Regions from separate parts of the Clostridium sp. 1001283B150225_161107_B6 genome, predicted to be linked through region 1. Evidence: a T-box and tRNA genes for the amino acid it is inferred to sense, from the RefSeq annotation. Region 1 holds a T-box; the other holds one or more tRNA genes.
The links. A T-box is a leader RNA that pairs with one kind of tRNA and senses whether it is charged. The one in region 1 lies ahead of pheS (phenylalanine--tRNA ligase subunit alpha), so its partner is inferred to be a tRNA-Phe.
Positions count from the first base shown of each region.

Region 1 (11,968 bases):
CCCCTCAGGGTCCCTCCGGTCAGCTCCTTCAGTTCTTTTGTGTCTGCACAGCCAAAAAGGCACAGAAGCTCATGGTTAACCATATCCACCCTTCTGTCCCCGTCCGCACGGCAGCGGAAAAAACCTGCAGGCATGGAATCCTTCAGCAGGGTCATCTGCTCATCCGTATGTATGTGTTCCATCGTTTGTTCCTCAGTTTTCATAGACCCATGCCTCCGCATCTGCGTGTTAAAATGTGTATGTTTTAATTATACTTCATTTTCCAAAGACTTACAATAAGAAGGACTCCTGGAAAGCCGGGGAAAAGCAGGCAAAAAACAGCTGCCGGCAGTTGCAATCCATCCTGCCGGCAGTTATCTTTCCATATCTTATTCTGTTTGATATGTCCTCTTAAGCCCTGAGTTCAATTCCCAGTCCCTTTAGACCGTTGAGTATCTTGTTCATCACAGCTGTAACTTCCTTTTCCTCCAGGGTGTGGTCCTTGGCCCGGAAGGTAATGGAATATGCCACTGACTTGTGGCCTGCCAGTACCTGGGCTCCCTCGTACACGTCAAAGAGCTTGTAGCTTTCCAGAACCTTTCCGCCTCTCTGCTCAATCACGTCCTCAATCTGTCCCACCAGGATATCCTTTGGCACCACCATGCTTAAGTCCCTGGTCACAGCCGGGAACCTGGCTATGCCGGTATACTTGCGGTCAAAGGTGGTGAAGTCCATGATGGACGGCATATCGATAACCGCAATGTAAGCCCTGTCGCCAATCTTATAGTTATCAGCCACATCCGGGTGCACCTCGCCCAGAAAGCCTACCACAGTGCCGTCATACAGGATATCGGCCTTTCTTCCGGGATGAAGGTAAGGATGTTCTGCATTGGGATTGTAATGGGGCTTTTTGTGCATTCCGGCCTTTTCAAAGAACTCTTCCACCACGCCCTTCATGGTGAAGAAGTCGCCGTCCCCATACATTCCCAGGGTAAACTGCATACGCTCGTCAGGAAGCTCGGTCAGAGGCAGGGACTTGGGACGGTACACATTGGCCAGCTCGTACAGACGCACGTCCTTGTTGCGGCGGTTGTAATTGGTGGACAGGGATGCCAGCATACCGTTTAAGGACGTGGTGCGCATGACGCTGAAATCCTCTCCCAGGGGGTTGGATATCTCCACCGTATTCCTCAGGGCGCTGTCCTCAGGAATCAGCATTTTGTCAAATACCCTGGGACTCTCAAAGGAATAGGTCATACCCTGCGAAAATCCGCAGAAGCTTGCTATCTCCCTGGCAACCTCCTCTATCTGAAGCTTGTAGGAGAGCTTTCCCGTGGTGGCTTCGCCGGACGGCAGTGTGGTGGGAATCTTGTCATAGCCATAGAATCTGGCCACTTCCTCCGCCAAATCAGCCATGCGCTCCAGGTCCTGGCGCCAGGTAGGTGCAATGACCTCCTTTGTCCCGGGGTCATAGCCCAGTTCAATGGTCTTAAAGTAGGAAAGCATGGTTTCCTCCGGGATGTCCGTGCCTAAAAGCCTGTTAATCTTAGCCGCGTCAAAGGGAATGCGCCTGCAGGTCCTCTTCTCAGGATACAGGTCAATGATGCCGCCCACAACCTCTCCTGCCCCCAGCTCCTCGATAAGCTGGCAGGCCCTGTTCACTGCTTCCTCCGCCGTGTTGGGGTCCAGTCCCTTCTCATACTTTCCGGATGCATCCGTGCGCAGCCCCACCTTCTTGGCCGACAGACGGATGTTGGTGCCGTTAAAGCAGGCTGACTCAAATACCATGGTCTGCACATTGTCCGTGATTTTTGAGTTCTCTCCGCCCATGATACCGGCAATGCCCACTTCCTTTTCCCCGTCATTTATCATGAGGATGGTGGAATCCAGCTTTCTCTCCTGGCCGTCCAGTGTCTGGAACACATCCCCGTCCCTGGCGCATTTCACTATGATTTCATGGCCGGCCAGCTGGTCATAGTCAAAGGCATGCATGGGCTGTCCATACTCTTCCATGACATAGTTGGTGATGTCCACAATATTGTTGATGGGCCGGATGCCACTGGCCGCCAGACGGCGCTGCATCCACTGCGGTGAGGGCGCAAGCTTTATATTCTTTACCATCCTGGCGCAGTAACGGGGACACAGCTCGCTGTTCTCCACCCGCACCTTCAGGAAGTCGCGGATGTCCTCGCTGTTGCCGGTGGGAGTGACCACCGGCGCTTTGAACGCTTTTCCAAAGGTGGCGGCAGCCTCCCTGGCTATGCCAATCACACTGTAGCAGTCCACGCGGTTGGAAGTGATTTCATACTCGAACACCACATCCCTGAGTCCCATGATTTCCACTGCGTCCGAGCCCGGTACGCTGTCCTTGGGCAGGATGTAAATTCCGCTCTCAGGGGCATCCGGGTACATATCCCTGCTGGTTCCCAGCTCCTCCACGGAACACATCATGCCGCAGGACTCCACGCCTCTTAACTTGCCCTGCTTAATCCTGATTCCTTCTTCAGGAAGGGCGCCTCCGTCGTGGCCCCCTGCCACGCGTCCGCCGTCCAGAACCACGGGCACCTTTTCACCTACGGATTCCTCCGTGATATTAGGGGCGCCTGTGACAATCTGCACCGGCTCTGCCGCACCCACATTGACCTGGCATACCACCAGTTTATCTGCATCCGGATGGCGCTTAACGTCAAGTATCTCTCCGGCAACGATTTTTTCCAGGTTCTTATCCAGACATGTATAACCTTCTACCTTGGTTCCTGTCAGGGTCATGGCATCCGTGTATTCCTGGGCCGTGACATCCAAATCAGGGACATATGCTTTTATCCATGATAATGCTGTGTTCATGTGTTCTCTCTCCTTCTATGCTTTGAATGTTTATCAGGACACGTGGTCTTAGAACTGCTTCAGGAAACGGATGTCGTTCTCATACAGCAGACGCATGTCGTCAATTTCATACTTAAGCAGGGCAATACGCTCCAGTCCCACGCCGAATGCAAATCCGGAATACTCGTCCGGGTCAATGCCGCACATCTCCAGCACATGGGGATGTACCATACCGCATCCAAGAATCTCTATCCAGCCCGACCCCTTACAGAACCGGCATCCTGAACCGCCGCATTTAAAGCAGGTCACATCCACCTCGGCGCTGGGCTCCGTAAACGGGAAATGATGGGGACGGAACTTTACCTTTGTGTCAGGCCCGAACAGCTCCCTGGCAAATTCCGCCAGAGTACCCTTAAGGTCTGAAAAGGTGATGTTCCTGTCAATCACAAGGCCCTCAATCTGATGGAAAGAAGGAGAGTGGGTGGCATCCACCTCGTCGGAACGGAACACCCGGCCCGGCGCAATCATGCGGATGGGAAGCCTGCCCTTTTCCATGGTACGCACCTGTACCGGGGATGTCTGGCTGCGCAGCAGGATATTTTCATTGATATAGAAGGTATCCTGCTCGTCCCTGGCCGGATGGCCCTTGGGAATGTTCAGCTTCTCAAAGTTGTACCTGTCGTACTCCACCTCAGGGCCTTCCACCACCTCATATCCCATGCCCACGAAAATGCGCTCCACCTCTTCCAGGGCAATGGTGTTGGGATGGCTGTGCCCCACATTGTTCTTCTTGGCCGGAAGGGTGACGTCGATAACCTCCCTTTTCAGCTGTTCCTCCCTGGCTTTCTTAGCCAGGGCAGTCCTGGCCTCCTCCAGTCTTCCCTCGATAAGTCCCCGGACATCATTGACCATCTGGCCCACCTTCGGCCTGTCCTCAGGGGCAACATCCTTCATGCTCTTTAACAGGTTCGTCAGCTCTCCCTTCTTACCCAGATAAGACACGCGGATGTCATTCAGTCTCTCCAGCGCTTCAGAAGATTCAATCTGCTTAAGCGCCTCTTCTTTGATTTTCTCTAACTGCTCTTTCATGGCTTCTCCTTTTCTTTGTAACAAGATAGAATCCTGCTCCCGGGATTGTCCGCCTGCAGCAGGCCCTCTTTCGGGCCGCAATCCCCGGGCAGCATTTTTGTTTCACCGGACCCATGTTCCGGGAAACAAAAAAGCCCCGTCTCTTCATCACTGAAGGGACGAGGCTGTAAACTCGCGGTACCACCCTGCTTCCTGTATCCTCCCAGGCTCTACGCCCGGACCATACAGACACTTGATGCACGTAACGTGTGCCTGCGTCACAGACTACCGGAATCCCTCCACTGATTGGTGAAAACATCCTTTTGCCTGTGCGGCTCCGGTGGGAATTTCAACCGTCTATCTGAACCCGGGCAGGCTTTCAGCCGGTGGCCTCCCCTCTCTGATGGAAAATAAACGTCTACTATGCACCTTCATCGCTTTTCTGATTATCAAATCTAACCTACATTCTAGTCACATTTTCTGAAAATGTCAAGCGGAAAGCCAGAAAATCACATTTGACTTTGAAAAAAAGAAGGGGTAAAGTTATATCAAGGGACCTTTTTACCCCAGGTCCCTCCAAAATCCCTTACAAAAGAAAGGCATACCCATATGATTCACCGTTATGAAACACCCTGCATGGACCTGCAGCAGATTCATCAGTCCGGCCAGTGCTTCCGCATGGTTCCTCTGCCGGAACATACATATCCTTCCGGCGCAGTGAACGGCTACCGGCTCACCAGCGGTCTCCGCGTCCTGCGCGCCTGGCAGGAAGAATCTTACACCTGCCTGGACTGCCCCCATGAGGACCTTTCCTTCTGGCTGTCCTATCTGGACATGGACCGGGACTACCAGGCTGTCATCGCTTCCATTGACAGGGAAAATACCTACCTTCTGGCAGCGGCCATGAGCGGGGCAGGCATCCGCATCCTGCGCCAGGACCCATGGGAAATGATTATCACCTTTGTGATTTCCCAGCAAAAGACAATTCCAAACATACGCCAGCTGGTGGAGGCCCTCAGCAGCCGGTACGGCACCCCTCTGGCGGAGGAAGATGCCCTTGGGACGCTTCTTTCCCCGGCCTTCTCCTTCCCAACTCCCAGTCAGCTCTCCCTTGCTTCCCTGGAGGATTTGATGGGGCTTAAGCTGGGCTACCGGGCAAAGTACATCCACAGGCTCTGCCAGGACGCGGTTTCAGGCAGGCTGGACCTTTCCCATCTGGCATCCCTGGACTATAAGGATGCCATGGAGTATCTCACAGGCTTTTACGGAATCGGCAAAAAGGTGGCCAACTGCGTATGCCTCTTCGGCCTCCACCATATAGATGCCTTTCCCGTGGACACATGGATTGAAAAAATCCTGACGGAACAGTATTTTGACCCCAAAAAATACCGCCGCATCCCCAAAAACCATCTCTGCGAAACAATCGTAAAGGATGTGTTCGGGCGATACAGCGGCTGTGCCGGCATCATGCAGCAGTATATTTTCTATTATGAACGCAGTGTCAGGCAGGGAAGGGAATAATCTGCGGACCTGTGCATTTGACCGGCATCATCCGGCCTGCGTTCCCCCGGCCTGCCTCAGCTGGCCGGCTTCATCCGGCCTGCGTCACTCCATAAGCCGTCCCATGGAAGGCCGCAGGCGTCCCGCCACCGTCACTGCCAGGATACAGAGTATATAGTCCGGAATCATGGTAGGCAGGCAGTAGACCGCAAAAATTGCTCCCCAGCCCACCGTGTTGGGGGTCACCACCACAAAGTGGGTGATGAAGTAAAAGTAAAGAATTCCCATCCCATAGTAAATCACATAGCCCACCGTGGCGGAGAACAGCCAGGCTCCCGGCTTTGAGGCGTGCATCCACTCGCACAGCTTTCCCATCGCATAGGCTGCCAGGGCAAATCCCAGCAGGAACCCAAAAGTGGGCCGTATCAGATAAGAGGGCCCGCCGCCCCGGGCAAAAACAGGGATTCCCACCAGCCCAATCAAAAGATAGGTGGCCACACTGAGGAAGGCCCTTCTGGAGCCCAGAAGCAGACCGGCCAGAAGCACGAAAAACCACTGAAGGGTAAAATTCATGGTATCCGCCCCCACCGGTATCACAATCTTGATAAAGGCCCCCACTGCTGTCAGTGCCGTGAACAGCCCGCAGACCGTCAGATCCCTTGCCATCCCGTGCCGCTGTACCATTGTATGGCTTCCTGTGCCGTTTCCCTGTCTCATGTATTCCACTCCTTCTGTCTTATAAAAATCTTCCTGTCAGGCAAATCACATCATGCCCAGGTCAAATATCTTCCATTTTTCCCGCAGTCCAGACTCCCTGCCCACTGCAAAATCCCTGGTAAATTCGCCGTCCCCCCATTGGGGACCTCTCTCCAGAGCCTTTGGTGACCATCTCTGGGCAAAGGAGACACGGACCACCTTGTACCCCTCATATCCGCAGGATGCCGCCAGCTGGTCATAATGTTCCTTCTGGTCCGCGTATGCCTCCTGAGGCAGTGTCTCAAATCCATGGACAATATATTCCTGTATATAATAACCGTCCTTAAAATCCATGTCCTCCTGGTCAAAATTCAGGGCCTCCAGCTGATTCTGGGGAAACAGCCTTTTACACATATCAAACTGTCCCAGACCCCTATACTTAAAATACCAGGCAGCTGTCATCTGGGGCATGTCCGACGGCATGGACTCAAACTTCACATGTCTTGGAAGTGTCTCATCCTGTACCGTATATTCACTTACCAGCTTTTCTCCGCCCTTTGCCTTGTTGGCCGCAGCCACCCCGAACATGATAACCAGACAGAGCAGGGTCAGACCGCAGATTCTGACAGCCTGGGGCGATATATTCCGTTTACTCATATCATGCGTCCTTTCATAGCCGTTCAGCACCGTGCCTGGGACATTTCCCTGTGTTCCATGCAGCACTTCCTGATTCCCTCTGAGGTATTGAAGAACCGGATACCGTGGGACCTTATCTTGTCCGTATTCATGGTCAGGTTCCTGGGACAGGAGGCAAACCGTTCTTCATTGCGCTTCAGTATGCTGCCGGAATCACTGCCCGCCAGTTCCCTGAGGAACAGTCTGGCCGTGTCAAAGGTGCTGTAACGGTTCTCACTGCCGAAGTTGTACACGCCTCCGGGCAGCTCCATGGCTTCCTCCATATGGCGCACCACTTCCCACACATAGGTGACTCCCCTGTAATCATGGACAGGAAACTCCACCTCCTGCCGTTCCTTCAGAGCATCCATCAGCTTCTGTAAAAGCCCCTGGCCTGCCACCCTTCCCCTGGACGGGGCGTCATACATCCATGTAAGCCTGAGGGCCACTGCATTGGGCAGATACGTAAACATGGAATCCTCCGCCCGCTTCTTGTCCCTTCCATACACATTTCCCGGCTTTCCTTCACTGCCCTCGCGGTTGGGCTCCAGGGAGTGGGATGTATTGTAAATCTGGTCGGAACTGGTAAATATCATCCGGCTGCCGGCATTCCTGCACGCCTTGGCCAGGTTGACGGTTCCCCGTACATTCACTTTTTCTGAGAGGATTGGATTTCTTTCACAGGCGCCTGTGTTGGAAATTGCCGCACAGTGCAGGACATAATCCGGCCGGATGGCCTTTACAAAGGCGGAAACAGCCACAAAATCCTCAATATCCAGCTCCCTGTGTGTCACCCCCACTGCCTCATATCCGTTTCTGCCACTAAAATATTCACAAATCCTGGAACCGAGAAATCCCCCGGCCCCGGTAATCAATAAGCGTCTTTTCATTCTGTCCATATACCTTTCTGCAGATATGATAACATTATAGCCTACTAATTCTTACAATTCTTTACGGATTTCTTAATATTTTATCGGGCTCTTTTTTAATATGGCAGATTCTCCTGGAAAATCATCTCATATTTTGTGTTGTATTCCTCTTCCAGAAGGCTTCTGTCCCCGTATTCCGCCTCCCCCATCTGGTTATCATAGGGGTCGTTCCTCAAATGGACCATGGGCGGTTCAAACTCATGTCCGAACTCCCTGGCTGCCGGAAGGCGGAAGGGGTCCAGATTGCCAAAGTAAAAATCCCACCTCTGCGTCTCCCCCTCCCGGTAAGCCGCCCCGCCGAAGGAACAGTCCGCATAGCGCCAGCCATGGGATTCTGTATAAAACTGCGCCCAGTCGTGGCAGCTGATTTCAAAGGGTGATGTATAAAGACCTGCCTGCCATCTGGCAGGAATACCAACCGCGCGGCACAGGGTGATGAACAGCAGCGCCTGCACTCCGCAGTCTCCCTTCATGGATGATGCAGCATACTGGGGGATGTCAGTCAGGGTAAAATAACTGCGCACATAGGAATACATCACATGGGTGGTAATATAGTCGTATATTCGTCTGGCCTTCCTCAAGGGGTCCTGTTCCTCACCCGCTATCCCGGCTGCCAGTTCCCGGATAAAAGGGGTGAAACGGATATGGGGCTGCTGCTGAACCAGCCAGGCCTCCGGCGTTTCAGCAGAACCATTTTTCCGACAGGACTCTGCGCCCCGTTCTGAGCCAGGTTCCGGCCCGCCATGTTTAAGGCTTTCACAGGAGAAATCCAGATACGTTTCCTGATTCTCAAAGGAAAACTCCACCGAATATTCCTGTCCCTTCCTGTGTTTTGTATGGAAGCAGATGGTACGCTGAAAGGCATCCGCCCGCGCAATGGTATATTCCCAATTTTCAGCTTCCCTTCCCCCGATTCTGACGCTGTGGACGTTCACGTTCTTTATCTGGGCATATTCAATGGGAAGCGGAAGATAGACCTTGATTTCCTCCCCTGCCCGCTCTGCCTCCTCCCGGATTGCAAGGGTCCCGCGTATGCGGAATCTGCATCCCGCGCCTCCCTGCTCTTTCATGGCGGCAATGGTCCTGTTAAGCAGCGCAAAGTTCTCTGCCTTGGAACGGACCAGTTCCCGGTCCAGGGCCCGGTTCTCATATTCCTTTCTGGTCTTTAACACATTTCTCAGGAAACTGCTTCGGAAGCGGACCTCTCCGTCCACGTAAATCCAATCCGCTGCATCCTCCTCCCACAGGGTTTCCAGCTCGCTGTCCTCAAAATCCCTTACATTATCCCGCAGCATGGCCAAAGCCTCACTCCATGTATAGGGGTATTGTTCCGGCATCCGCTTAAGAATCTCTCTTTCAATCATAAGCCGCTTTTTTAAGACCAATGGAATGTCTCTTTTCAGCCTGTTGTCTATAATCCTGGCAGCCCTGTCAAATTCCCCTCTCCACTTAAGCTTTTCTATGTCTTCCGGCAGCGGAACCGCCAGCGTCTCAAAATAACTGTTATCCATCTGATTCTCCCTCTCCTTTTTACCTGTCACGGCCATTTTCCCAGCCTCCCCCATCCTCCCTGCCGCAGCATTTCCCCTGCTGCAGCATCCTGTCTGTCATTACCCTTTTTTGTCCGTTGCACAATACCGGGCATGGACGTAAAAGCCCGGACAGACTCTGGTGCTGCCTGTCCGGGCTCATGGTAATACGTATCTATTTGAAAATACCCTTTTTCTTAGGTTTCTCTTCCTCCTGGGAAGCGACGCCGTTCATTGCGTCGTCAAACCGCCTTAAGGCTTCCTTCTGGGCCTGGGTCATACGCTCCGGAACCTGTACCACCAGGGTAACATAGTGGTCGCCCCTGACATTGCGGCTGCGCAGAGAAGGAACACCCTTGCCCTTTAGCCGCACCTTGGTATCTGTCTGGGTGCCGGGCCTTACATCGTACTCCACCTCGCCGTCCACGGTCTTTATGCGAATCGGGCCTCCCAGCGCTGCCCGCGCAAAGGATATAGGCACTGTGGAATAAATGCTGGTATCCTGGCGCTTGAAAATCGGATGCTGGGAGACAACCGCCTCCACCAGCAAATCCCCCCGCTCGCCGCCGCCTGTACCGGGCTCGCCGCCCCCTGCCAGACGCACGCACTGGCCGTTGTCAATGCCTGCGGGTATGGATACCTTGAATTTCTTGCGCACGGTCTTATATCCCGTACCGTAACAATCAGAACACTTTTCCTTGATGACCTGTCCGGTGCCGTTACAGTCCGGACATGTCTGTACATTCTGCACGGTCCCGAAAAAGGACTGCTGGGTGTACATGATTTTGCCCTTTCCATTACACTTTGCACAGGTCTGGGGGGAGGTTCCTGCCTTTGCGCCTGTGCCGTGACAGCTGGCGCAGGTTTCCTTGAAGTTAATCTCAATCTCTTTATCACAGCCAAATACGGCTTCCTCAAATGTAATCCTGACCGAAGTCTTTATGTTGGCGCCCCGTGAAGGCCCGCTTCTGGCCCTGGAGGACCTGCCGCCGCCGAAAATATCACCAAAGATATCGCCGAAGATATCACCCATATCCCCGCCAAAGTCAAAGCCGCCGAAGCCGCCGCCAAAGCCGCCTGCCCCAGCACCGCCCTGTTCAAATGCAGCATGGCCGAACTGGTCGTACTGCTGACGTTTCTGAGGGTCGCTTAACACGCTGTATGCCTCGGAAGCCTCTTTGAACTTGGCCTCTGCCTCCTTATCGCCTGGGTTGGCATCGGGGTGGTATTTCTTGGCAAGTTTCCTGTATGCTTTTTTCAATGCATCCTCATCTGCATCTTTGGGAACGCCCAGAACTTCATAGTAATCTCTCTTACTCTCTGCCATGTTGTTTACCTCTTAATCTATCTGAACGCCGCAAAACCAGCCCTGGCGGGCAGGTTTCAAAAGCACTCTTTATCAGCCACAAAGGGGGTAGTGGCCGGTTTCCCGGCTCCTAAGCCCCCTGTTTGTTTTATACGGATTTACTTCCTTACGCCTATACTTCCTTGAAATCAGCGTCTACAACGTCGTCTGCGCCTGCTGCACTGTTTCCTGCGCCGCCCATGTCAGGGCCTGCCTGGCCTGCTGCGCCGGATGCCTGAGCCTGCTCATATACCTTTGCAAACAGCTTCTGCGCGCTGTTCATCAGCTTCTCTCTGCCAGCCTTGATATCCTCTACCTGGGCATCAGTCATCTCTTCCAGCGGAGCGCGGTTGATGGCTTCCTTCAGGGCATTTAAGTCTGCTTCCACTTCTGCCTTGTCTCCTGGAGCAATCTTATCCCCAACCTCTTCCAGGGCCTTCTCGGTCTGGAATACCATGGAATCCGCATCGTTCCTTGCATCGATGGATTCCTTGCGCTTCTTATCCTGTGCCTCGTATTCAGCTGCTTCCTTTACTGCCTTATCAATATCGTCGTCTGACATGTTGGAGCCGGACGTGATGGTGATGTGCTGCTCCTTACCTGTTCCCAAATCCTTTGCGGAAACATTCACAATGCCGTTGGCATCAATATCAAAGGTAACCTCAATCTGCGGAATACCTCTTCTTGCAGGCGGGATTCCATCCAGACGGAACTGTCCCAGTGTCTTGTTATCCCTTGCGAACTGGCGCTCGCCCTGTACCACGTGGATATCCACTGCGGTCTGGTTGTCGGCTGCGGTTGAGAAAATCTGGCTCTTCTTGGTAGGAATGGTGGTATTCCTCTCAATCAGCCTGGTAGCCACGCCGCCCATAGTCTCGATGGACAGGGAAAGAGGCGTTACATCCAGAAGAAGGATGTCTCCTGCACCTGCATCGCCGGCCAGCTTGCCGCCCTGGATGGCAGCGCCGATAGCCACGCACTCATCCGGGTTCAGGGATTTGCTTGGTTCCTTGCCTGTCAGCTGTTTTACCTTTTCCTGTGCAGCTATCATACGTGTGGAACCGCCTACCAGCAGTACCTTGCCCAGCTCAGAAGCCGTGATGCCCGCATCCTTAAGTGCGTTCTGCACCGGGATGGCGGTACGCTCTACCAGGTCATGGGTCAGCTCATCAAACTTAGCCCTGGTCAGGTTCATATCCAGATGCTTCGGTCCCTCGGCAGTTGCAGTGATGAAGGGCAGGTTGATATTGGTGGTGGTAGCTGTGGACAGCTCCTTCTTAGCCTTCTCAGCAGCTTCCTTCAGTCTCTGAAGGGCCATCTTGTCGCCCGACAGGTCCACGCCCTCAGCCTTCTTAAACTCGGAAATCATCCAGTTTGTAATTGCATTGTCAAAATCATCGCCGCCCAGACGTGTGTCGCCGTTG
Region 1 covers NZ_JADNMD010000001.1:733,781-745,748, forward strand. The annotation lists gene I2H39_RS03320 (diguanylate cyclase) at 1-203, opposite strand, end outside; gene pheT (phenylalanine--tRNA ligase subunit beta) at 391-2,823, opposite strand; gene pheS (phenylalanine--tRNA ligase subunit alpha) at 2,872-3,891, opposite strand; T-box leader at 4,043-4,314, opposite strand; gene I2H39_RS03335 (DNA-3-methyladenine glycosylase 2) at 4,480-5,391, shown strand; gene I2H39_RS03340 (biotin transporter BioY) at 5,476-6,087, opposite strand; gene I2H39_RS03345 (hypothetical protein) at 6,133-6,723, opposite strand; gene I2H39_RS03350 (sugar nucleotide-binding protein) at 6,747-7,640, opposite strand; gene I2H39_RS03355 (transglutaminase-like domain-containing protein) at 7,727-9,211, opposite strand; gene dnaJ (molecular chaperone DnaJ) at 9,375-10,526, opposite strand; gene dnaK (molecular chaperone DnaK) at 10,678-11,968, opposite strand, start outside.

Region 2 (11,968 bases), on a different contig from region 1:
GTTTTTCACCCGCCCCCTGCAAATATAAAAGTGTTGATTTTTCATGCTTCTGAAACTCTCCTAATTTCAAGGGATATATCTTGTATGTCTCCATAAAATCATTCAACCTCTCTTTTCGCCTTCCCTTACATCATTCCCAACGTCTTTGGAAGCAGTAATACGATATCAGGGAATATTGTTATGAGTATCAGGGCAACCACACCTGCCGCCACAAACCCTATAATTTCTTTTGATATCTTGCCTAAGGTTATATTGGCAATGCGGCAGGCCGGATACAGATTGACTGCCACCGGAGGGGTTGTGAATCCAATGGCAATGCCGACTGTCAATACAACGCCGAACCATATGGAACTCATTCCCAGCTGTGTTACAACCGGCAGAAACAGCGGAACAAAAATATATGCAATGGAAATACCGTCGATAAATACACCGGCAATAATAACCATAAGGTCAATCAGCAAAAGAATTACGATACGATGGTCCGATACCCCCAGAAGGGCTGTCCCGAACCTGGTTGCAATACCCTGGGATGTGATTAACCATGTCATGGCCCCTGCGTTTGCCATGATAATCAATATGCTGGCGGAGCTGACTCCCGCATCCGCAAGTATGTGCCATAAATCTTTCACATTAAATTCTTTGTAAACAAATAAACCAATTAAGAGACTGTAGATTACTGCAACCACTGCTGCTTCCGTGGGTGTAAAGATACCGCCGTATATGCCGCCCAGTATAATAATGGGAGAAAATAAGCCCCAGATGGCCTCCCTGAATCCATGAAGCACCTCTTTGACAGTTCCGAAGCGCTCCCCCCTGTATCCATGTCTCATTGAGTAGATAAATGCATATACAATAAAACAGATTCCCATTAAAATTCCCGGAATAATGCCCGAAATAAACAGCGTGCCAATCGAATCCCCGGAGATAACTCCGTAAACCACCAGATTAATACTGGGAGGAATGACAACAGCAACAGCGCTGCTGGCCGCTATGAGAGCCGCTGCAAATCCCTTGTCGTATCCGTCCTCAATCATGGCAGGTATAAGTATACTTCCAAGGGCTGCCACGGTAGCAGGACCTGAACCGGATATGGCTCCCCAAAACAGGGTAACCACAATGGAGATAATTCCAAGACCTCCCGGAACCGGTCCGGTCAACAACCGCGCAAATGCAATAATTCGTTTGGATATCCCCGATTTTTCCATAATAAAACCTGCTAAAATGAAAAACGGCACGGCTAACAGTGTATACTTTGAAAGGCCGGCATTAATGGTGTCCAGATACATCCCTAAAGGAATGCCGTATAATATCATAGTAATGATGGTAGACAACCCCAGTGAAACCGCAATCGGTATATTCATCAGTACCAGCAGAAAGAATAAGATAAGAAGGATGAGCCCAATCTCAATATTCAAATTAAGCCACCTCCTTTAGCTTTCTTACTGTAAACTGGATTGTCCTGAAAATATACAAAACAGCTCCAATGGGATAAGCAATCTCAAACATCCATGTCGGCCATCTTAATATGGGAGTTCTCTGGCCATATTTCAACATCATTCTGACTGCTTCAATTCCCTGCTTAAATAAAAGTGCGAATAATAGAATGCTGCCAATGGCTGACAGTAAAATAAAGACCTTCTGAATATTGGGCGGACATAAATCCACCAGAGCGCTTAAGCCCATGTTGGCGCCCCGGGCGCAGGCCGCGGAGGCCCCGATAAACGAGGACACCGCGAATAAATACACAACCAGCTCTTCTGAGAAGGAGAATGACCATCCTGTTATGTACCGGCAGAATACGTTAATACCCTGGATTGACAGCATAATCAGCAATGTACCCGCAATGATGTGTTCCTCTAGAATCAGTTTCTTTTTCATATGCTATGCGCCCCCCTGCTTACTGGTTAGCTGCCTGCAGCGCACCCATCAACTCCGGATTAAAGTCTGCATAATATCCTTCCACAACAGGAACAGCAACATCTTTAAATGCCTGGATTTCTTCAGGTGTAAGTTCTGTAACCGTTGTTCCGCTCTGTTTAATCAATTCAACATTCTCTGCCAATGCATCCCTGGATAATTTCTTCTGGTAGTCGCATGCTTCAATTGCAGCCTTCTGAATTGCCTGCTGTGTTTCCGGACTAAATGATTCCCACAGCTCCAGGTTAAACATCAGTGGATGAGGCTCGTAAACATAGTTCCAGATAGTCATATAATCCTGTACCTCATAATACTTCTGCGGAACAATAACTGTTGATATGGGGTTTTCCTGCCCGTCAACTGTCTTCTGCTGAAGCGCTGTAAAGAGCTCGCTGAAATTCAGGTCCATTGGATTTGCTCCCATTGCCTTGAATACATCAAAAATCATGGTGCTTCCAATGGCCCGAAACTTTATGCCCTTCATATCTTCCGGGGTTTTAATTTCCCTCTTGCTGTTGGTAAGCTCCCTGTACCCATTTTCAGCATATGCAACTGCAATATATCCCTTTTCTTTTAAAATCTTGTTCAGTGCCGCATCCACATCCGTTCCGGGCCTTAAGGCAGCGTCTATTGCATCCGTGTCCTTCCATAAAAATGGTATGCACAGAGCATTCAGATTTGGTTCTATGCTGCACTGTACCAATGGTGAAAGCCAGCCGCAGGAAATAGTTCCTTTCTGCACCATCTCAATCGCTCCTAACTGGTTCCCGCTGGCCAATGACGAATTGGGATAAACCTCTACTTCATATGCCCCGTCTGTATATTGGTTTACCAGCTCAGCAAATTTTTTGCCTGCTTCGTAATGTGCCGAATTTTCAGACAATGCAAACGTCAAGGTCAGCACCTGGGCCTTGGACGGCTCTGCTGACTCCGCGGCTGTCTCAGAGCCGGATTGTGCCGCGCTTGTATTTGCTGTACCCGGGCTCTGAAGGCTTCCGCAGCCTGATAACCCCACTGCCAAAGAAAGAACTGCGCTAAGTGCAATGAATTGTTTCCTTAATCCCATAATAAATACCTCCATAAATATTGATGTAATTCCCCACAGTTATAAATCTATTTCACAATTTTACAAAATTAATTAACAACATTAACTGGTGCGTCCCCCAAAAATGCTTTCAGGTTTCCTACTGCTAAATTCATCAGTCTCTGGCGGCTCTCCTTCGGCGCCCAGGCCATGTGAGGTGTAATAATCATATTGGGGGCATGGAGGAGGGGATTATCCGGGCTAATAGGTTCTTCGGATACAACATCCACTGCTGCCCCTGCTACCTTGCCTGAAATCAGAGCATCCCGCAAATCTTCTTCTACAATCAAAGGCCCCCTGGAGTCATTAATAATCATCACTCCATCTTTCATTTTAGATATGGTGTCACGGTTGATGATGCCCTGTGTGTCAGGGAACAGCGGGCAATGGAGAACAACGACATCTGATTCAGAAAGAAGTTCATCCAGCTCCGCATAATGACAGGTACCTGATTCCAGCTCTGGTCTTCTGAAGGCATCATATGCCAGTATATTCATGCCCAAAGCCTGTGCAATCTTAGCTGTTCCCTGTCCTATTTTTCCAAAACCAATTATCCCCATTGTTTTTCCTGCCAGCTCAATGAGAGGAAATTTCCAGAAACACCAGTCAGGACTGGAGGTCCACTCTCCTCTTTTTACACAGTCAGCATGAGCTCCCACATGATGGCACATCTCCAGCAATAAAGCAATGGTATATTGGGCAACTGCATCTGTCCCATAAGTAGGAATATTGGACACTATGATACCTGCACTGCGCGCAGCCTTCACATCCACAACATTGTACCCTGTTGCCAGTACACCGATAAATTTAAGGTTGGGAGAATTTTCAATCACCTTACTGGTAATCGGAGTCTTATTGGTAAATACAGCCTCCGCATCACCAATCCGTTCTAAAACCATTTCTTCTGAAGTTCTCTCATACACGGTTAACTGCCCCAATTGATGAAGGCCATTCCAGCTTAAATCTCCTGGATTTAAAGTGTAACCATCCAATACTACAATTTTCATGACATTACCTCCTTACTGCCATTCTTACTACGCATTTCCTCGTCCAACTGGATATTGTATAAATGGATACATTTGACATTACATGATTAAGGATATACTTTTTTGTATATATTGTCAATACATATCATGTTCTGATTTCATTTTTGGCACATTTGCCATATCATAAACGCAGATATTGGACCTTTACGCCTGCACAACCATACAGGGATTCTCTGCTATACGGATGTGATGTCCGCTGTAATTTCCATCAATCACAGACAGTTCATACTTGGCTGTTTCCAGCAATATATCAAAATCAATACCCGTATCATACCCGCACTGGTTCAGCATATATACCAAATCTTCGGTGGATGTGTTGCCTGTTGCCCCCGGGGCAAAGGGACATCCTCCCAGCCCGCCGATGGATGTCTGCACACTGTCGGCCCCACAGTTTAAGGCCACGTAGCTATTTAAAATTCCCATATTCCTGGTGTCATGAATGTGGACGTTAAACTCTGTATCCGGATATTCCTTTTTCATAGTTGAAAATACCCGCTCTATCAGTGACGGATACGCCATTCCAACTGTATCACAAAGCGTAAATGCATTAATTCCTGTTTCCTTCACCCTCCCAACCAAATCCACTAAATCCTGTATGGGCATTTCGCCCTCAAACGGACAGCCAAACACACATGCAATGTCCTGTGTAATGCGTACATCCGGAAATGACTGCCGTATCCTTTTAAGTTCCTCAATTGATTTATCCCTGGTTCTTTTTACATTTGCCTTATTATGGCTTTCGCTCAGGGATATAACAGGGGATATCTCCTTAAGTCCTGCAGCCACAGCTGCTTTGGCCCCATAGAAGTTTGGTACCAGGGCAAAAAAGTCCACGCCTTCATAAGCCCCCAGTACGGCCTCTGCTATCCGCGGGGCATCCCGCATCTGCGGAATTGCCTTTTCGCTGACAAAGGATGTTATCTGTATTTTCTTAATCCCTGCTTTTACCAGCCCATCTATAATCTTAATTTTATTTTCTGTGGGAATGAATGATTTTACATTCTGAAACCCGTCCCTTGGTCCCACTTCAACCACTTTTGCTTTCATTCCAATCCCCTCCTTTAAAAGGCGCCTGATTGAGCCAATGCCATATAGTCATCCCGGTTCATATCCAGATATTCCTTTAATATTTCCTCTGTATGTTGTCCCAGGAGCGGAGACGGCCTGTCAATATGCACCTTATGATTTGTAAACTTCAGCTGATTCCCGGTTACCTTCATTTTACCGGCTACAGGGTGCTCCAATTCCACAAACATCTCTCTTGCCACAGCTATGTGAGGGTCCTTAACCACGCGGTCAATGGTGTTGACAGGGCTGGCAGGGATTCCTGCTGCCAATAGAATCTCAACCACTTCGTCAATGGTATGCTGCTTTGTCCACTGCTCAATGACAGGTTTTAATTTAGCATGATTTTCCACTCTTTTGATATTACCGTCAAAATCTTCCCTCTCCAGTTCGGGAATTTGTAGCACGCTCTTTAAAATTCCGTATAATTTGTCGTTGCCGCAGGCAATAACCACCATTCCATCCGAGGACTCAAATGTGTCATATGGATAAATCGCTTCATAACGGTTGCCAATCCGGTCCGGAATACGTCCCGTACAGAGATATATCATATTAATAATTTCCAGTGAGGACACCATGGCATCCACCAAAGATACATCCACCTTATCACCCTCTCCGGTTTTAAGACGGTTTATGTAAGCCGCAAGCACGCCGGTGCAGCAGCTGACGCCTCCCATCACATCTGATATGGCTGTCCCTGTTCTGGTGGGCTTTCCTCCGGGCCATCCTGTTGTACTCATTAAACCGCTCATGGCCTGTCCTATAATGTCGTACCCCGCTCTTTGCGAATATGGCCCATAATGTCCAAAACCCGATATGGCCCCATATACAATAGCCGGGTTTATCTTTCTCAGGTCCTCATACCCCAATCCTAATTTCTCCATTACCCCCGGACGGTAATTTTCCAGCACAATGTCACTTTTTTTAACCAGCTTACGGAAAACCTCCCTTCCTTCTTCCTTTTTAAGGTTCAGGGTCATCCCTCTTTTGTTGCGGTTCAGATTCATAAAATAGGCGCTTTCCCCATTTACAATCGGTGCATTTCTTCTGGCGTCATCCCCCCTTCCCGGCATCTCAATTTTGATAACCTCTGCTCCCATATCAGCCAGCAGCATTCCGCAGTATGGACCTGCAAGTACCCTTGTCAGGTCCAATACCTTAACCCCATCCAGTAATCCCTTGCTCATTTCCCGCACCCTTTCCCAATATTTTTTAATGATACATATTAATAAAGCAAAAACCATGCCAACCTCCCACAGATTAAATATCCTTTCATTTCTTAGGCGTCAGGCCATACACAAATCCTGCCAAACAAAAAAAATGTTTCAGACTTCTTAATATATAGAAATCTGAAACATTTTTATAAGGCTTACTTTTTTGAATTCCCCATCATTCTCCACAATGTGGTGCGGCTGATTCCCAGTGTCTTTGCTATCTGTTCATTATTATAGGATAACAAACGTTTTAATTCTCCTGCTGCCAGCTCCCTGTTGTCCTGATTATAAGGCTGCATTATGTCCCCTATGAGACGCTCTTCACCAATGGATTTAATCATGCATCTCTTAGCGTAGAGCGGTTCAAATCTGACGCTTCGTTCCATGTACAGGCAGAACCGTTCACATACATTTTGAAGTTCCCGGATATTCCCCCGCCAGCTGTATCTTCTAAGTATTTCCCGGATATCCTCTGTCAGGTCGAATCCATAAGCGTCAATTCCCCTGTTCTTCTTAATATAAAACTGAAAGAGCTCAATCACATCATCTTCCCTGTCCCTCAGCGGCGGGATTTGAAGTTCCAGCACGCTCAGGCGGTAATATAAATCCTTCCTGAATTCCTGATTCTGCATCTGCTCTAAATTCCGGTTTGTTGCCGTGATAATGCGGACATCTACGGGTATAACCCGTCCGCCGCCCACATGCATTATTTCTTTCTCCTGGATGGCACGCAGCAGCCTGGCCTGCAGTTCCGGCAAAATCTCTCCAATTTCATCTAAAAACAGTGTGCCTCCATCTGCCAGCTCAAAAAGCCCCTTCTTGCCTCCTTTACGTCCTCCGGTAAAGGCTCCCTCATCATAACCAAATAATTCCGACTCCAGGAGGTTGGCGGGAAGAGCCGCACAATTCACTGCCACAAAGGGTCCGTCCTTTCTCAGGCCTGCATTATGAATGCTCTGGGCAAACAGCTCCTTTCCCACCCCGGTCTCTCCGGACAATAAGACTGCTGCACTGCTCTGGGCAAACAGCTCCGCCTCGTCCAGACATGCCTTCATTTTATAGGAACTCCCAATAATATCCCTGAACGTATGCTTGGCAGTAAATCCGCACGCCTGTCTCTGCTCCAATTTCCGTTTGCGATAATCCAATTCTGCCTTTTTATAATCTGAAAACGGGGTGAGCACAATCATATACCCAGTCTGATTCTCTGTGCCGGAACAGATTGGCACCCAGCGTTCCAACAGCTTCTGCCCATGTATATCAACAACCAGAGACTCTATTTCCTCCTGTTGAATTGGCATGCATTGCGGCAATACCTCCGATAGTTTCCTGCCTCTAAGCACCGCCCCTGAATTTTCAACCAGACTGAATATACTCTGATTGCAGTCAATGATATTTTTATCCGTATCAAGAAACATAAGGCCATTGGGACTGTAATCCATAGTGGCTCTCACAAATTCATTCTTTTCCTTTTCTTTGCGCAGTTCTTTAATAAGGATTCTGGCCTCTTCAATTGTATCCAAAATACTGTCCTCACCGGAATACAGCAAGACACCCTCTTTTCCCATCCTGCGCGCAACATCCACTGCCAGGGCATATCCTACAAAGACATTGCAGCCGCTGGAAGACATTTTCTGTTCCAAATCCTCCATGTCCTCATAAACAATTTCCTCTGTCTCCATCCCCATATAGCGCAGGCATTCCCTCATTCTTTCATTCATAGGGAATTTATAGTGAACCAGGGACACTCTGCAGTCTAAGCCAAATCCCTTATGTATGGCTGTAATATAATCCAGAGGCGTCACCTTATATTCCAATACAGGAATATTAAAATAACCCCGAATCACCTGCGCATTGGCTCCTCCGGCTATAATTACCTCCGCCCCATCCAGAATTGCTTTATCTATCTTCTCTAAGGTTTCTTCTCTAAGCCCCTCTACAATCTGGAAATCACAGGTATCCTCCAGCTTACTGATTACATTGTTTACCAGAAAACTAAGTTCACCGTATGTCACACAGCAAATATTTTCTTTCATATAGTAACCTCATTATTCCTTTTCTTTCTAATAAGTATATATTACTCAAAATACTTTGGCAATCTGCATTAGCGCACCATAGCGGATAAGAAAGAGGTGAGAAAGGAATGAGAAAACATAATTTTACTCAAATTTCATCTTGACAATATCAGAGAAATCCTGTAAAATTGTTGATGTCGCTGAAGGAACCTTGTATAACAGGAAACCTCCTGTTTGTTCCGGACAGGCAAATGCCCAGATAGCTCAGTTGGTAGAGCAGAGGACTGAAAATCCTCGTGTCGTTGGTTCGATTCCGACTTTGGGCATTGACCATGTGGTGTCATGGTCATTATGCAGGTGTAGTTCAATGGTAGAACACTAGCCTTCCAAGCTAGATACGTGGGTTCGATTCCCATCACCTGCTTTTTATGTAAAAGCCTTGTACGGGCTTTTTTTGTTTATCCGATATTCATAGCGCAGCAAAAGGCAACAGCGATATACGGTTGCCTTTTGCGTTCTTTTTCCTATAACCTTTATTTACCCTGACCATAGTGATTTTTTGCAAAGTCCTTCATTACTGCTACATTTTCAGGCGTTATACCTGCAGGCTTTCCTCCTGTAGCTTCAATCATGTACAGAATCCTGGCCGTGGCCTCCAGAACAGCGGCCACTTTAAATGCCGCGTCCATGTTCTCGCCTACGCAGACAGCTCCATGGGAGTGCAGAAGACAAGAGTTAGCCTCTTTTCCCAGCGCCTTTTCACATTCCGAAGCCAGCTCCTCTGACCCCGGCAATGCATACTGGGTGCATCTACAGATGTCTCCCATGGCCTGGGCCGCCTCGTCTATGATAAGAGGAATATCCTTACCCTGGGTGGCATATACCATGGAATACATGGGATGGGTATGGATGACTGCATTTACCTCTTCTCTGCTTCTGTATATGGCCAGGTGAAGCCCTGTCTCAATGGTTGGTTTTCTGTGACCCTCCACAATTGTCCCATCCAGCCTGCAGACCACAACATCGTCTTCCACAATCGTACTGTACTTCATGGCGCTGGGCGTCAGGTACACCAATCCTGTTTCAGGGTCGCGTATACTGATGTTTCCCCATGTCTCAACAGTAAGTCCTGAATTCTCCAGTTTCTTTCCGCTCTCTACGATACATTTTTTAAAATCCATTTCCGCCTCTCATTCTGCTGCCGGAAGGCAGCCCTAATTTATTCCGACTTATTCCTACTCAAACGTCTTTAAATAATCCTTAAACTCGCCTACATTGTCCTTGGTAATCACTTCCGTTCCGGTGTCAATATAGGATTCTGCCTCGCCGCCGTCAAATAGTTTCAACATGTTGTCCACGCCCAGTTTTCCCATTTCAGCCGGATACTGTGCCACGGTTGCCAGGAACTCCCCATTTTCCACCAGGTTCAGAGCTTCGCTGACAGCGTCGAATCCAATGATTTGAATCTGCTCCTGCATATTGGCTTCCTTAATGGCTCTCAATGCTCCAATCCCCATATTATCGTTGCAGCAGAAGAAAAGTTCCACATCCGGATTGGCACTTATGATATTCTGGGCAGCCGTGTATCCCTGGTCCACTTCCCAGTTTGCTGTCTGTTCAGCCACAATGGTCACCGTGTCCCCGGCTCCCTCTAAAAATCCATTGTAGCGGTCCGCTGCATTGGTCTGTCCCTCAATCCCCTTAAGTATGGCTGTCTTTGTACCCTGCTCAAAGTTCTTCGCAACATATTCTCCCGCCAGTTTGGCGCCTTCGTAATTGTTGGTTCCATAAAACGGAATGTCAAGACCAACATTGGCAAGGCTTTCATCCGTCAGCTTTGTATCCAGATTAATGATAGGAATGTTTGCTTCCTTACATTTTGTAAGGGCGGATTCCAGACCGTCTGAAGAACTGGGAACCAGAAGAATTCCGTCCACCTTGTTGGCTATCATATTCTCAATAATACCAAGCTGCGCATCTGCGCTGGCATGCTGGTCTCCGGCCTGAACCTCAATCTTCACACCCTTTGCCTCTGCCTCCACTTTGGCGCCGTTGGCAAGGGTGATATGATATTCGTTGTTTAAGGTCATACCCACAAATCCAATGGTCTTATCCTCATAGCTGCCTGATGCAGCCCCAGTGCTGCTCTCCCCGTCCTTTCCGCTCTCCCCGGTTGTCTCCGCGGTCTGGGCTTCTGTCTGCGCTTTGGTTGTCTCAGGCACTGTCTCCTTTGGAGTTTGGCCGCAGCCGCTTAGCGCCGCTGCCGTCATAACCGTACTCATTGCCAATGCCATCACTGCTGCCGTCATGTTTCGCTTCATAATCAATTTCCTCCTTTATTTGCAAATACGTTTTGTATTTTGCTCTTCTATTCGCTCTGGCGCTCTTTCTTTTTATCAGCAAACACTGCTGCTATGATAACGATTCCCGTGACAATGGTCTGATAATAGGTGGCAACGTTCATTATCTGGAGCCCGCAGGTCAGGGTGCTGAGGATGATGGCTCCCACCAGGGTATTCCCTATCTTTCCTTTCCCGCCTGATAAGGAGATTCCTCCGATAACAGCGGAAGCAATCGCGTTCATTTCATAGCCTGAGCCTGCATTAGGGTCTGCATATGTAAGACGGGACAAAAGCATGATGCCTCCAATGGCAGCAAATACGCCGCTTAAGACATACACCATGAGCACAGTCCTGTTTACATTGATTCCTGAAAGCCTGGCAGCGCAGATATTGCCTCCTGCGGAATAAACATGTCTTCCAAACTTTGTATATGCCATGACAAAGATAATGACTGCGTAGAACACAAACACATAGATAACAGACACCGGAACTGTACCCAGCACCTTGGAGGCCATCAGGCTTCCCAGTCCCTTGGGGAAACTGGATATGGGCTGCCCCCCATTAATCAGAAGCGCAAGGCCCCTGGCAATCTGCATGGCCCCCAGCGTCACTATAAACGGCGGCACCTTTCCGTAACTGACCAGACATCCATTGGCCAGACCAAAGGCAGCACCTGCCGCTATACACAAAACCCCCATGGCAACCAGAGGCATGCCTGCTTTCAGAATCAGTCCTCCAAATATACCCACAAACCCCACAATGGACCCAACGCTCAAATCAATGCCGCCGGTGACAATAACAAGGGAAGCCCCGATTGCAATTATGGAAATGATGCTGGCCTGCGTAATGATATTGAACATATTATTAAGGGTCAGGAAGTTCTTCCCCATCATGCTGCAGATTACAGCAAATACAATAAAAATAACAATCAGTCCGAGATATAAAGTCAATGCCGGCAGCTTTGCCTTAACACCCTCTTTGTAACTCTCCATACCTATATTCCTCCCTGCATCGCATATTTTAATATGGTTTCCTGCGTCAAATCCGGGGTATTGTCCAATATGGCCTCCAGGACACCCTCCCTCATAACGGCAACCCGGTCGCACATTTTAAGCACCTCCACAAGGTCGGAGGATATCATGATAATAGAGGCCCCCTGGCTGACCAGGTCATACATGATATTATATATTTCATCACGGGCCCCAACATCAATTCCCCTTGTGGGCTCATCGAATATATATACATCTGCATTGGAATACAGCCATTTTGCAATAACCACCTTTTG
Region 2 covers NZ_JADNMD010000020.1:7,426-19,393, reverse strand. The annotation lists gene I2H39_RS28125 (N-acyl homoserine lactonase family protein) at 1-94, opposite strand, end outside; gene I2H39_RS28120 (TRAP transporter large permease) at 126-1,415, opposite strand; gene I2H39_RS28115 (TRAP transporter small permease) at 1,417-1,878, opposite strand; gene I2H39_RS28110 (DctP family TRAP transporter solute-binding subunit) at 1,898-2,983, opposite strand; gene I2H39_RS28105 (D-2-hydroxyacid dehydrogenase) at 3,052-4,008, opposite strand; gene I2H39_RS28100 (hydroxymethylglutaryl-CoA lyase) at 4,192-5,094, opposite strand; gene I2H39_RS28095 (CoA transferase) at 5,109-6,299, opposite strand; gene I2H39_RS28090 (sigma 54-interacting transcriptional regulator) at 6,482-8,362, opposite strand; tRNA gene I2H39_RS28085 (tRNA-Phe) at 8,595-8,667, shown strand; tRNA gene I2H39_RS28080 (tRNA-Gly) at 8,695-8,765, shown strand; gene I2H39_RS28075 (class II aldolase/adducin family protein) at 8,875-9,522, opposite strand; gene I2H39_RS28070 (sugar ABC transporter substrate-binding protein) at 9,577-10,662, opposite strand; gene I2H39_RS28065 (ABC transporter permease) at 10,710-11,675, opposite strand; gene I2H39_RS28060 (sugar ABC transporter ATP-binding protein) at 11,678-11,968, opposite strand, start outside.
Region 2: it encodes a tRNA-Phe, which carries the amino acid that the T-box ahead of pheS (phenylalanine--tRNA ligase subunit alpha) is inferred to sense. The anticodon was not compared.